Regions from separate parts of the Erwinia sp. AnSW2-5 genome, predicted to be linked through region 2. Evidence: predicted binding sites of a transcription regulator. Region 2 holds the regulator's gene; each other region holds the start of a gene.
The links. The regulator PhoB, encoded in region 2, activates phosphate uptake and scavenging genes when phosphate is short. The targets are predictions, from matches to a motif close to CTGTCATAAAACTGNCNNAT.
Positions count from the first base shown of each region.

Region 1: the regulator PhoB is predicted to act here: its motif matches at 2,030-2,049, upstream of phoA (alkaline phosphatase).
Region 3: the regulator PhoB is predicted to act here: its motif matches at 2,049-2,068, upstream of pstS (phosphate ABC transporter substrate-binding protein PstS).

Region 1 is NZ_JBJGXA010000018.1:110-4,870, reverse strand. Features, by position in the region: gene phoH (phosphate starvation-inducible protein PhoH) at 1-502, shown strand, start outside; gene ACFL9S_RS14285 (nitroreductase family protein) at 571-1,311, opposite strand; tRNA gene ACFL9S_RS14280 (tRNA-Ser) at 1,786-1,873, opposite strand; gene phoA (alkaline phosphatase) at 2,122-3,525, shown strand; gene ACFL9S_RS14270 (hypothetical protein) at 3,588-4,721, opposite strand; partial or broken gene ACFL9S_RS14265 (hypothetical protein) at 4,676-4,761, opposite strand, start outside.
Region 2 is NZ_JBJGXA010000031.1:167,739-172,499, forward strand. Features, by position in the region: gene sbcD (exonuclease subunit SbcD) at 1-891, opposite strand, end outside; gene phoB (phosphate response regulator transcription factor PhoB) at 1,104-1,793, shown strand; gene phoR (phosphate regulon sensor histidine kinase PhoR) at 1,817-3,130, shown strand; gene ACFL9S_RS19015 (PstS family phosphate ABC transporter substrate-binding protein) at 3,150-4,073, shown strand; gene ACFL9S_RS19020 (cobalamin-independent methionine synthase II family protein) at 4,332-4,761, shown strand, end outside.
Region 3 is NZ_JBJGXA010000036.1:40,223-44,983, forward strand. Features, by position in the region: gene ACFL9S_RS20605 (LysR substrate-binding domain-containing protein) at 1-580, opposite strand, end outside; gene ACFL9S_RS20610 (DMT family transporter) at 676-1,569, shown strand; gene ACFL9S_RS20615 (hypothetical protein) at 1,586-1,930, opposite strand; gene pstS (phosphate ABC transporter substrate-binding protein PstS) at 2,142-3,182, shown strand; gene pstC (phosphate ABC transporter permease PstC) at 3,284-4,246, shown strand; gene pstA (phosphate ABC transporter permease PstA) at 4,243-4,761, shown strand, end outside.

The DNA.
Region 1 (4,761 bases), on a different contig from region 2:
TGAGGCCCTGATACATAAGGATGTCGACAGGATCATCGTGACTCGTCCGGTACTTCAGGCAGATGAGGATTTGGGATTCCTGCCGGGGGATATCTCCGAGAAATTTGCTCCGTACTTCCGGCCGGTATATGACGTTCTGGTTAAACGTCTGGGATCGTCCTTTATGCAGTACTGCCTGCGTCCTGAAATAGGCAAAGTGGAAATTGCGCCTTTTGCCTATATGCGCGGCCGTACCTTCGAGAACGCGGTGGTGATTTTGGATGAGGCGCAGAATGTCACCGCAGCCCAAATGAAAATGTTCTTAACCCGCCTTGGGGAAAACGTGACGGTCATCGTTAACGGTGATATCACTCAGTGTGACTTGCCAGCTCATGTGAAGTCTGGCCTCAGCGACGCGATGGCGCGCTTCGAGGAAGACGAAATGATTGGTGTGGTGCGTTTTGATAAAGAGGACTGTGTGCGTTCAGAGCTTTGCCAACGAGCGCTGCTCGCTTACAGTTAATCAGCGGTAATGCAGGGCGGTCTGTTATCGCCCTGCATGAATCAAAGCCCGACTCTGCCGGGCTTTTTTTATTTATCGATGCCGAAGCCTTGCTTCAAAATGGCTGGCTGCACATGCGGGAAATAAATATTCTGATAATAGCTGGCGGTGTTGTTGCCCCAGTTATCACCGTCGGTGCGCCCGGTACTGTTCCAGTGCGCCACCAGAACCTCGTTGTAAGCTTTAATCACCTCCGGTAATGAGGCGCTGTCATAGCGTTCTTCATGGCGGAAGCCTGCCAGCGACATGCGGGGTTTCTGCGGGGCGGGTTGATCGACATACCCCAGCACCACGCCCGCCACCGGGAAGGTCAGTTCAGGCAGATTCAGCAGCTCAATCATGGCTTCTGGTTCACGGCGGATACCCCCAATGGGCACCACACCAAGCCCGTGAGAACGGGCTGCCGTCATCACCGCACCCAGCGCAATACCAATATCCGTTGAGCCAGAGATCAGGCTTTCCAGGCTTTCATGCGCAATCTGCGTTTTCCCTTCTGCGGCAATGCCCAGCTGGCTTTTATGCATATCGAGTACGAAGGTGATAAAGACGGGCGCTTTGGCTATCCAGGGTTGTCCACCAGCCACTTCAGCAATGCGTGCACGGGTTGCCGGGTCACGCACCACCACCAGCGAGACCTGCTGCGAGTTAACGGAGGTCGGTGCCAGCCAGGCCGCTTCGATAATGTCATCAATAATGCTGTCGGCAATCGGTTTATCGAGGTAGCTGCGATCGCTGCGATGGCTTTTCAGCAGTTGGGTAATATCATTCATGGGATACCTGGTCGTTAAGATAGGGGACAATAAGGGAGTAAAGATAGTGAAGATGGGGATGTTCGAGTAGCCCGTTTGTGCGGCAGATCACATTTGCGCCATGCGGCCCGCCACAACAATGCGGTACCCCGTAGGGGGCGATCATCTTTTTCAATCGACCCGTGCTGACGATATCCACAAAACGGGCTGACCGAAACAGAAGGTCAGCCCCTACAGCAGAATATGGATTGGTTTGGTGAAAAACAGGCAAAAAAATGCCTGAACTTTCGCTCAGGCATTCTCTTAGAATATGGTGGTGAGAGAGGGGGATCACTCGCGCCATCCCTGGCGCTCGCCCTGCGGGCAGCCTGCGGCTGTGCAAAACGGCTATCCTGCCGTTTTGTCGAACCCTGACGAGGGTTCTTCACTCCCTCTCTCCACTGAATTACATGCAAAAAAATGCCTGAACTTTCGCTCAGGCATTCTCTTGGAATATGGTGGTGAGAGAGGGGTTCGAACCCTCGATACGTTGCCGTATACACACTTTCCAGGCGTGCTCCTTCAGCCACTCGGACACCTCACCATATTTTACTGCCGTCACCCGCAGGGGGTAACGGGGCGGTACTATAGGCAGTCGCCGTTAATGGGTCAAGTAGTATTTTTCCCTGTGCTTCTATTCGCTTAACTCATGAGCAATCGCAAAATTCCCGCAATCAGCACACCCGGCAATGAAATCTCACTGTCACATGACTGACACAGAAATGAAATAGTTGTATCGCAGACTGTGACTTAGAAATATTAAGACAAATTTATTCATGGAGATCGCCAATAATGAAACATAAAGCCTTTGCTCTTTCCCTGCTGACATCGCTGATTTGCTCCTCCGCCGTGGCGGATATCGCCACCTGGAATCGTGCTGCGCAGGGGGATATCACCCAGCCCGGCGGTGCGCGCCGTCTGACCGGTGACCAGACCGAGGCAATCAAAGCCTCGTTAAGCAGCACCACAGCGAAAAATGTCATTTTGCTGATTGGCGATGGTATGGGCGACTCTGAAATCACGGCAGCACGTAACTATGCGGAAGGGGCGGGCGGTTTCTTTAAAGGTATTGATGCGCTGCCGCTGACCGGACAGTACACCCATTACGCACTTGATAAAAAAAGCCATAAACCCGATTACGTCACTGACTCCGCCGCATCCGCAACGGCCTGGGCCACCGGGGTGAAGTCTTATAATGGCGCGATTGGTGTGGATGTGAACGGTAAAGACTATCCTTCGCTGCTGGAACTGGCCAAAGCAGCCGGGAAAGCCACAGGCAATGTATCAACCGCCGAGCTGGAAGATGCCACCCCGGCCGCGCAGATTGCCCATGTCACCTCGCGAAAATGCTACGGACCGGTAAAAACCAGTGAACTCTGTGCGACTAACGCGCTGGAAAACGGCGGTAAAGGCTCCATCGCCGAGCAGCTGCTGAATGCCCGTGCCGACGTCACCTTCGGGGGCGGCGGTAAAACCTTTAGCGAGACGGCGAAAGCGGGTGAATGGCAGGGCAAAACGCTGCACGAGCAGGCGCAGCTGCGCGGCTATCAGCGGGTGAACGATCTTGACGGTATGAACGGACTGAGCGAAGCGGGCAACGATAAGCCGGTGTTGGGGCTGTTTGCCGACGGCAATATGCCGGTGCGCTGGAAAGGCCCGAAAGCCACTTATCACGGTAACCTGGACGGCAAGCCGATCACCTGTGAAGTGAACGCCGAGCGTCCGGCCTCAACGCCAACGCTGGCCCAGATGACCGATAAAGCCATCTCACTGTTAAGCAGCAAGCAGCAGGGCTTCTTCCTTCAGGTGGAAGGGGCGTCTATTGATAAGCAGGATCATGCGGCTAATCCGTGCGGTCAGATTGGTGAAACGGTGGATCTGGATGAAGCCGTGCAAAAGGCGCTGGAATTTGCGCGTAAAGACGGCAACACGCTGGTGATTGTGACCGCTGACCATGCGCACTCCAGCCAGATTATTGCCAATGACAGCAAAGCGCCGGGCCTGACGCAGACGCTGATCACCAAAGACGGCAGCCCGATGACCATCAGCTACGGTAATTCCGAAGAGGATTCTCAGGGGCACACCGGCACGCAACTGCGTATCGCGGCGTATGGTCCTCATGCGGCGAACGTGGTCGGCCTGACGGATCAGACCGATCTGTTCTATACCATCAAGGACGCGTTAGCGATTAAGTAACCCTAAGATGATGGGGCGACGAGCGGTGCGTCGTCGTCCCCCCGTCCTGAGGTTGCCCAACGTTACTGTTGGCAGATGCGCAGTACCTCTGGGAATGGAATGCACACTGAGCTGCTCTTTTCCGAACCCGTAGTTTGTTGCAGGATCTTTTTAATGTGAGGCCGTATTTGCTTCACAAACTGTCGCGCCTCTTTCTCACCAAATGGATAGCCCATAATGTTTTCGCTCACCAGTTTGCACAACGCCAGATGTCCCGCACTGCCATCGGAATAGGTGAAATGGATATCCTGTAAGGTACGAGTGAAAATGCCCGCGCACTCTATCTTCCTTCCTTCCTCGTAATACAGATCGATCAGCAAGGCATCTGTCGGCAAATCGGGCCAGCCTTCATAGAGGGGCGTCAACACCGGGTTATCCGTTTGTGGCTGGCAGACGCGCTTTTTCTGCTCTTCCCGGAAAGCTTTTTCTCCGTCTTCGGACATCGCCTCATTATAAATAACCAGGTAAATATTCCTGTCTTTAGCGTCTGTGGGGCGGAGGCGTTCCAGTGCGTGAAGAGGCGCGGATGCTGTGCGGCCGGAACGCCGCTGTGACCATCGCTGCTGTGCGAGCAGCAAATCCTTATCGCTGATGACGCGCGATGTTTCCCACTGCGAATCAAACCATTGATGAATGGACGCGATTTGTCCGGGTTCCTCAGTTAGCAGACCGGCTTCATCCCACCAGGACTGCTCGCTGCCTTCAAGGTTTAACCCGTTGGCCGATAAGTTGGCAGAACCGATCAGCGCTTTTTTGGCCCCGGCGATGACTTTGGCATGCAGCTTGTCTGACTGGCGTATTGTCACACCCGGTCTATTACGCAGTATTTTGACCACTTCTGGATTCGTGGCCCCACTATCTAAATTACAAATCAGTCTGGCGCGCTGGCCCGCACGCGGGCAGATCAGCGTCTCTGCCCCTTTTCCCCAAAACGCCACTGCCGCCAGCAGTTCTTCCTCGTCTGCTGCCAGCGAGGTGACCGCCTGCTGATAATCTGAAGATGTCAAAAACATCGTATTCCCTCCTATCTTCCGAATAAGACTTTTCCCGGCAGCAATAGAACATGTTCCTGCTTCGGGCGCCTCGTTATTATCAAGGTAATGCTCCCTTTTCAGGCATTTTTCGATGGCGCAAACTCTGCTGCTGTGGTTTTCCATCTGGCTTGCCAGGCAGTATACCGCATCGGTCTGGTGGCGC
Region 2 (4,761 bases):
CTGCTCAATCTGTTCCAGAGAGCCTTTGATCATCTGCATCGGCTGGAATAACGGGATCGGTAAGGCTTCGACGGCGCTGAGTTTGCCGTCGCTGAAGTCGACCTGAAACACGCTTTTGGCTTTACCCAGCTCATCAAAACTGAGTGGGATTGGGGAGCCGCTGTAGCGAATATGATCGCTGTCGGCAATGCGCTGGGCGCGATGGATATGCCCCAGGGCGATATAGTCCGCAGGGGGGAAACAGTCGGCGGGGAAGGCATCCAGCGTGCCGATGTAGATATCACGCACCGCATCGCTTTTGGTTACGCCCATCGTGGTCAGATGGCCGGTAGCAATAATCGGTAGCGTCAGGCCCAGCGCATCGCGCTGTTTCAGGGCTTCCTGCCAGCACTGCTGATAGTGTTCCGTAATGGCTTCCAGCAGGCTTTGCTGCTTTTCGCGCCCTGACTGCCCGCTCTGGCTGCGCAGAATATCGCGTGGACGTAAAAACGGAATGGCGCACAGCAGCGCCCCCGGCTGGCCGTCGCGGCGATTGAGAACCAGCACCTGTTGACGCACATCGTCGCAGGCGGCGGCGATCACCCGGGTATTGAGGCAGGCCAGCAGCTCGCGCGATTCATTCAGCATGGCAACCGAATCGTGATTGCCGCCCAGTACCACCAACTGACAGCCGGTTTGCTGAAGCTTGACCACGAAGCGGTTATACAGCTCACGCGCGTAGCTCGGCGGAGAGCCGGTATCAAAGATATCGCCCGCCACAATAATCGCATCCGCCTGCTGTGCTTCTGCTTTCTCCAGCAGCCAGTCAAGGAATGCCTGGTGCTCGGCTGCCCGGCTTTTGGTGTAGAAAAACTGGCCAAGATGCCAGTCGGCAGTATGAATGATGCGCATGGGGGTCCTTTCATGGCGAAAAGCGTGGTGAGTATTATACCTGTCCTGCCTCTCGAATTATTCAGGCCCGATAAACATATTGATGAGGTAGAGATTTTATTTAATTTCATCAATGCTTTTAGGGGGTGCTTTTTTCATAAAAGTGTCATAAAACTGACGCATAATGGCGCCGCATATCCCCGTGACAACCTGTCACAGTAGCAGGAGCAATAATGGCTAAGCGCATTCTGGTGGTTGAAGATGAAGCCCCAATCCGTGAGATGTTGTGTTTCGTTCTGGAACAAAATGACTATCAACCGATCGAAGCCGAGGACTATGACAGCGCAGTCAGTATGCTCATTGAGCCGTGGCCAGATTTAATCCTGCTGGACTGGATGTTACCGGGTGGTTCCGGCATTCAGTTTATTAAGCACCTGAAGCGTGAAGCGATGACCCGTGATATTCCGGTGATGATGCTGACTGCGCGTGGTGAAGAAGAAGATCGCGTCCGTGGCCTTGAAGTGGGTGCCGACGATTACATTACCAAACCCTTCTCACCGAAAGAGCTGGTGGCACGTATTAAAGCGGTGATGCGCCGTATTTCACCGATGGCGGTGGAAGAGGTGATTGAGATGCAGGGGCTGAGTCTTGATCCGTCATCGCATCGCGTGATGTCCGATACGCAGCCGCTGGAAATGGGGCCGACCGAATATAAACTGCTGCACTTCTTTATGACGCATCCTGAGCGCGTCTACAGCCGTGAGCAGTTGCTAAACCATGTCTGGGGAACTAACGTTTACGTCGAAGATCGTACCGTTGATGTACACATTCGTCGCTTACGTAAGGCACTGGAACTGACCGGGCACGATCGTATGGTGCAGACGGTTCGCGGAACAGGGTATCGTTTCTCTGCACGCTATTGATTGTTCGCGCTGGAGTCTGAACCGTGTTGGAACGCCTCTCCTGGAAGAGATTATTGTTTGAGCTGCTGCTTGCCGGTTTGCCCGCGTTACTGCTCGGGCTGCTGGTGGGTTGGCTCCCCTGGCTGCTGTTAATCTCAGTACTCTGTGTGCTGGGTTTTCATTTCAACAACTTACTTCGACTCTCTCACTGGCTGTGGGTCGACCGCAGCATGACACCTCCCAGCGGCCGTGGCAGCTGGGAACCGCTGTTTTACGGCCTGTATCAAATGCAGGCGCGTAATCGTCGTCGCCGTCGTGAACTCGGTCATCTGATCAAACGTTTTCGTAGCGGTGCAGAATCTCTGCCTGATGCGGTGGTACTGACCACCGAAGAGGGGACGATTTTCTGGTGCAACGGCCTGGCTCAGCAGATGCTGGGGCTGCGCTGGCCGGAAGATAACGGCCAGAATATCCTCAACCTGCTGCGTTACCCGGAGTTTACCCGCTATCTGCGTCAGCGTGATTTTTCACGCCCGCTCACGCTGGTACTGAACAGCCATCGTCATCTGGAATTCCGTGTGATGCCTTACAGCGAAGGGCAATGGCTGCTGGTGGCGCGTGATGTTACCCAGATGCACCAGCTGGAAGGCGCGCGGCGTAACTTCTTTGCCAATGTCAGCCACGAACTGCGCACGCCGCTCACCGTGTTGCAGGGCTATCTGGAGATGATGAACGATTCCGTGCTGGAGGGCAGCCTGCGTGATAAGGCGCTGCACACCATGCAGGAACAGACCAAACGCATGGACAGCCTGGTGAAACAGCTGCTGACCTTGTCGCGCATTGAAGCTGCTCCAGCGCTCGATTTGCAGGAAACCGTGGACGTGCCGATGATGCTGCGGGTGTTGCAGCGTGAAGCGGAAACGCTCAGTAACGGTCGCCACGATATTTATTTCCATACCGACCCGCATTTGCGCGTGTTTGGCAATGACGAGCAACTGCGCAGTGCGATTTCCAATCTGGTGTATAACGCGGTTAACCATACGCCGGATGGCACGCGGATTGATGTCAGCTGGCTACGTAGCCCGCAGGGGGCACAGTTTAAGGTGAAAGATAATGGGCCAGGGATTGCACCGGAACACCTGCCTCGTCTGACGGAGCGCTTCTATCGCGTTGATAAAGCGCGCTCCCGACAGACCGGCGGCAGCGGGTTAGGTCTGGCTATCGTGAAACATGCGCTCAGCCATCACAATACGCGCCTGGATATCAGCAGCACGCCCGGCGCTGAAACCTGTTTCAGCTTTCAATTGCCACCAAGGTTGATTGTCAGTGCTGAACTATCCGAGAATGCGCTGCATTGAGTCTCACGGAACCCATGCAATGAAAATGTTAATCGCGCTGGCGCTGTTGCTGGTCAGTTCGCAGGTCCCGGCGAAACAGGGCATGCTGGCGGGGAATCTCACCAGCGTTGGCTCGGATACGCTGGGTAACCTGATGGCGCTGTGGGGCGAGAGTTTTAATCGTCAGTATCCCGGTGTCAATGTGCAGATCCAGGCGGCCGGTTCGTCAACCGCGCCGACCGCGCTGGCCGCGGGAGCGGCCCAGTTAGGCGCGATGAGCCGCCCGATGCAGGCCGTAGAACGTCAGCTGTTTGAAGACAGTTACGGTTATCAGCCTCTGGCCGTTCCGGTGGCGATGGATGCGCTGGTGGTGGTGGTCAATCAGGACAACCCGTTAACCGGGCTGAATGCACAGCAGCTGGATGCCATTTTCTCGGTGACCCGTCGCTGTGGTGGGCTAGCTGTGCCCAAAACCTGGGGTGATTTGCAGTTGGCTCAGCCTGGCTGGGCAACGCGCGGATTGCAGCGCTTTGGCCGTAACTCGGCTTCCGGCACCTGGGGTTTCTTCAAACAGCAGGCGCTATGTAACGGTGATTTCCGCAATGATGTCGGCGAATATCCCGGTTCTGCTGCCGTGGTGCAGGCCGTTGCGGGAACATTGAATGGCATTGGTTATGCCAGCGCCGGGTTTCATATCAGCGGCGTTAAAACCGTGCCGGTAGCGCGTGAGGGCAATGACTGGATCGCGCCGAGCGCCGAAAATATTCGCAGCGGCCGCTATCCTTATGCTCGCCCTCTTTATATCTACGTCAACAAAGCCCCCGACAAACCCCTGGAGCCGCTGACGGCGGCCTTTTTGCGTTTAGCGCTCTCTGCACAGGGCCAGGCGCTGGTTAGCCAGGCGGGGTATCTGTCGCTGTCTGAGCAGCAGATGCAGCGCGCTCGCGCGATGTTAGCCGAGTAATCACCCGCATACGGGCGAGGCGTGCCTCGCCCCTACAATATACGGCTCCTCATATCGTAGGGGTCAGGCACGCCTGACCCGCCGTCACCGCATCATGAATTTTTTTCAACTTACGTGAAATTTCCTCGTTTGCCGCTGAAGGTTTCTCATGCCACTATTGGCTAAATAGACACTTAGACGTCTGGATGTCTAAATATAACCTGATGTAATCATTACGTCACTAAATTATGCGCCGCGTGCAGGCCAGGAGTTTTAATCATGACGACATTCACCCCCTATCGTGCCGAAGTGGTGGGCAGCTATTTGCGCCCTGCTGAGATTAAACAGGCTCGTAAGCAGTTCGACGCGGGCGAGATCGATGCCGCTACGCTGCGCGCGGTGGAAGATGAGGCGATCCGTAAGGTAGTGGCCCATCAGCGTGAAAACGGCTTGCAGGTGGTGACCGACGGCGAATTCCGCCGTGCCTGGTGGCATTTCGACTTCTTCGACGGCCTGGATGGCGTGGAGCGTTATGAAGCCGAGCAGGGCATTCAGTTTAACGGTGTGCAGACGAAAGCACGTGGCGTGAAAGTGACCGGCAAACTGGGCTTTAGCAACCATCCGATGTTGGAAGATTTCCGTTTCCTGCAAAGTATCAGCGGCGATGCGGTGGCTAAAATGACCATTCCAAGCCCAAGCGTGCTGCACT
Region 3 (4,761 bases), on a different contig from region 2:
TGTGCTGCGTTAGATCCTGCGGGTGTTGTGGGATGCCGTGTTGTTGCAGGTAGTCCGCACTGGCACAGAGTACGTGTCTGACGGGAAACAGCGGGCGTGCTGCCAGCCCCGAAGGCGGCGTGTCGGTAATGCGGATTGCCAGGTCTACATCGTCACTGATCAGATCCACCAGCCGGTCGGTGAGCATCAGTTGCAAATCTACCTGAGGATAACGCTGTAAAAACTCAGCAACGTGCGGCGAGATCAAATCTTTGCCGTAGGCTCGCGGTGCGCTGATTTTCACCCGACCTTGTGGCGTATCGCTGGCGCGTCCGGCCAGTTCAAACACCGACTGTGCCGACTGCATCATCTCATAGCAGCGCTCCCACGCGGCCGTGCCTGCTTCCGTCAGGCGCAGCCTGCGTGTCGTTCTCTCCAGCAGTTTCACCCCAAGGGCATTTTCCAGGCTGGCGATCTGACGGCTGACCGACGAGGCGGTGCTGCCCAGCTTCTCTGCGGCCGCCGAGAAGCTGCCGAGTTCCACCACTTTCACGAACACTGCCATATACGGCAGCAGACCCATATATTGATTTGTTCTCATAGCGCACAAGTCTTGTTTGTCAGCGCGGATTATTCCGCCTGGAGAAAAACATCATAATCGCTGTTGGGTTTATCACCAACGACAGGGGAATGCAGGTGGAGAAACAACAGCGTTACGCAGAGTGGATGTTACTGGCTGTGGCCGTGGTCTGGGGAACCAGCTACGGGATGGCAAAGCAGGCCGTTCTTTTTTATCCGGTCGTGGGTTTTCTGTTTATTCGTTTTTTACTGACCTTCGTGCTGCTCTTACCTGCGCTAAGGCACTGCTGGCGTCAGGCGCTGCCGCCGGGGCTGATACTGGGTTCCGTGCTGTTTGCCATTTTCCTGTGTGAAACCTTTGGGGTGGCTCTGACCTCAGCCAGTAATGCGGCATTTCTGATCGGCCTGTGTGTGGTGTTGACGCCGTTGGTTGAATGGCTGATGTTCCGCCAGCGGCCGGAAACCAGCGTGTTTATCGCCGCCGCCGTTTCTCTGTGCGGTGCCATGCTGCTGGTGGGTGGAACACCGATTGAGATGAACAGCGGCGATCTGCTGGTGCTGGGGGCTGCGCTGCTGCGTGCATTGATGGTGTGTCTGACGAAAAAAATGACCCAGCATCGCAATGTGCCTGCCCTGGCGCTGACGGCGGTACAAACCGGGGTGGTCGCCTGCGGCTCGCTGGTGGTGCTGGTGGCGACGGAGCATGCGATACCGGCGCTGCCTGAGAGCACGCTGTTCTGGGGGCCGACGCTTTACCTCGTGCTGTTCTGCACGCTGTTTGCCTTCTTCGCGCAGAACTATGCGGTGAAGCGCACCTCACCGACGCGTGCCTCGCTATTAATGGGCTCTGAGCCGCTGTTTGGTGCCCTGTTTGCCGTGCTCTGGTTGCAGGAGTCGCTGACACCAGCGGCATGGCTGGGCGGGTTGCTGATTGTTGCTGCATCGTTGTGGGCCACGCGTCCGGTAAAACGTCGTGCGGAAATGAGCGCGGTAATGGAAAAAGCCGACTGACGTCGGCTTTCCGTGATTACTTAATCTTGCGGCTCAGGTCATCCAGCTTGCGGCTGAGATCATCCTGACTGCGTTTCAGGTCTTTGTTCTGGTTTTCCAGATCTCTGACCTTGCTGGTGAGATCGGCGATGGTGCTTTTATCTTTTTCCTGCTGGGTGTTTATTTCATTTACCGCAGAGAAAAGGTCATTGATATCACTGCCACTGATAGAGCTGGGGCTAATGTCTTTATTGTTACTGTCAAATATTGCCAGATGCTTCTCATAGCTCAGACGAGGGTTTGACGGTACTTGTGCAGACAGGGCTGGCAAAGAGGTGGCCAGCAGGGTCAGTGCCAGAGGTAACATCTGATAAGTTCGCATAAAATTCTCTCCTTAGATTAGTGTACCCCGACATCATGTTCCCGAATTGTGATGGGAAGTTGGAGGGATTAAGAATTAAAGATGGATGTCACAAAAGTGTCATATTTCGTACATTTTACTGTCACCAAACTGTCCTATTTTGCCTCCAGCAGCATTCATTAATTAGACAAACACGGCAACTGGCCTGACTTTTTAATCCCGTGGAGGGAACATGACACTGATGCACAAAACCCTGGCTCAATTCGTCGCAGTAACCCTGTCTCTGAGCGCCGTTACCGCAATGGCCGCAACCAACCTGACCGGTGCTGGCGGTACATTCCCGGCACCTGTGTATAACAAGTGGGCAGCAGAGTACAACACCGCGACAGGCAGCCAGGTTAACTATCAGGGTATTGGTTCATCCGGCGGCGTTAAGCAAATTATCGCTAAAACCGTAGACTTCGGTGCATCAGATGCGCCAATGAAAGACGAAGATTTAGAAAAAAATGGCCTGTTCCAGTTTCCGACAGTTATTGGCGGGGTGGTACTGGCGGTTAATATTCCTGGTATCAAATCTGGACAGCTGACGCTGGATGGCAAAACCGTGGGTGATATCTACCTCGGCACCATCAAAAAGTGGAACGACCCGGCAATCACCAAGCTGAACCCGGGCGTGAAACTGCCTGACTCCAACATCAACGTGGTACGCCGCGCTGACGGTTCAGGTACTTCGTTCGTGTTCACCAGCTACCTGTCTAAAGTGAACAGCGACTGGAGCAGCAAAGTCGGTAAAGGCAGCACCGTTAACTGGCCAACCGGTCTGGGCGGCAAGGGTAACGATGGCGTGGCCGCATTCGTACAGCGTCTGCCAGGCTCTATCGGCTACGTTGAGTACGCCTATGCGAAACAGAACAGCCTGGCGTACACCAAGCTGGTGGATGCCGATGGCAAAGCCATTGAGCCGGGCGAGAAAAGCTTTAGCGATGCGGCTAAAGGCGCAGACTGGAGCAAATCCTTTGCACAGGACCTGACCTTCCAGAAAGGCGACAACGCATGGCCAATCACCTCTACCACCTTTATCCTGGTGCACAAAGAGCAGGCTAATGCTGAGAAAGGTGCCGCCGTACTGAAGTTCTTCGACTGGGCCTATAAAAACGGCAGCAAAACCACGGCTGGCCTGGACTACGCCTCACTGCCAGATTCAGTGGTTGAGCAGATTCGTAGCGCCTGGAAAACTAACGTGAAAGACAGCTCCGGCAAAGCGCTGTACTAATCTATTCCAGTAAGCACCACGTTTGACGTGGTGTGTATCACCCCCAGGGGCCAGGCTTGCCTGGCCCGATACGTATCAGCAGTATCAGACTCGAGAATTCTATGGCTGCAACCAAGCCGGCATTCAAGGCTCCCGGAAAACAAGGTGACATCATCTTCAGCGCGCTGGTTAAACTGGCTGCGTTGATTGTGCTGTTGCTGCTCGGTGGCATTATCGTTTCCCTGATTATCTCTTCATGGCCGAGTATCCAGAAGTTTGGTTTCTCGTTCCTGTGGAATAAAGAGTGGGATGCGCCTAACGAACAGTTTGGTGCGCTGGTGCCGATTTACGGTACCGTCGTCACCTCCATTATTGCCCTGCTTATCGCTGTCCCGGTAAGTTTCGGCATTGCCTTGTTCCTGACCGAACTGGCCCCTAACTGGCTGCGCCGCCCGCTGGGCGTGGCGATTGAACTGCTGGCAGCGATCCCCAGCATTGTGTATGGCATGTGGGGTCTGTTTATCTTCGCTCCGCTGTTTGCCACCTATTTCCAGCAGCCGGTCGGAGACGTACTGGCTAACGTGCCGATTGTGGGAGCGCTGTTCTCCGGCCCGGCATTTGGTATCGGGATTTTAGCCGCCGGGATTATCCTGGCGATTATGATCATCCCTTACATCGCTTCCGTGATGCGCGACGTGTTCGAGCAGACGCCAGTGATGATGAAAGAGTCCGCTTACGGTATCGGCTGTACCACCTGGGAAGTGATGTGGCGCGTGGTATTGCCCTTCACCAAAAACGGGGTGATTGGTGGTGTGATGTTAGGACTGGGGCGCGCACTGGGTGAAACCATGGCGGTAACCTTTATCATCGGTAACACCTACCAGCTCGACAGTGCCTCACTGTTTATGCCGGGCAACAGCATCACCTCTGCACTGGCGAACGAATTTGCTGAAGCTGAATCGGGCGTGCATACCGCCGCGTTGATGGAGCTGGGGCTGATCCTGTTTGTGATCACCTTTATCGTTCTGGCCTGTTCAAAACTGATGATCCTGCGCCTGGCGAAAAGTGAAGGAGCACGCTCATGACCACGATGGAATTGCAGGCGCGTGACGAACTGCTCGCTTCACGCCGTAAAATGCAGGCGTGGCGTCGGATGAAAAACCGTATTGCCCTCGCTCTGTCATTGCTGACGATGGCATTTGGTCTGTTCTGGCTGGTGTGGATCCTGTTTTCTACTGTTACTCGCGGTATCGATGGCATGACGCTGTCGCTGTTTACCGAGAATACGCCGCCGCCGAATACGGCGGGTGGTGGCCTGGCAAACGCCCTGGCAGGCAGCGGCCTGTTGATCTTCTGGTCAACCGCTGTGGGAACGCCGCTGGGAATTATGGCGGGGATCTATCTGGCCGAGTATGGCCGTAAGTCCTGGCTGGCCGAAGTGATTCGCTTTATTAACGACATTCTGCTGTCGGCTCCGTCGATCGTGGTCGGTCTGTTCGTTTACACCATCGTGGTGGCACAGATGCAGCACTTCTCCGGCTGGGCCGGTGTGGTTGCGCTGGCACTGTTGCAGATCCCGATCGTGATCCGTACAACCGAA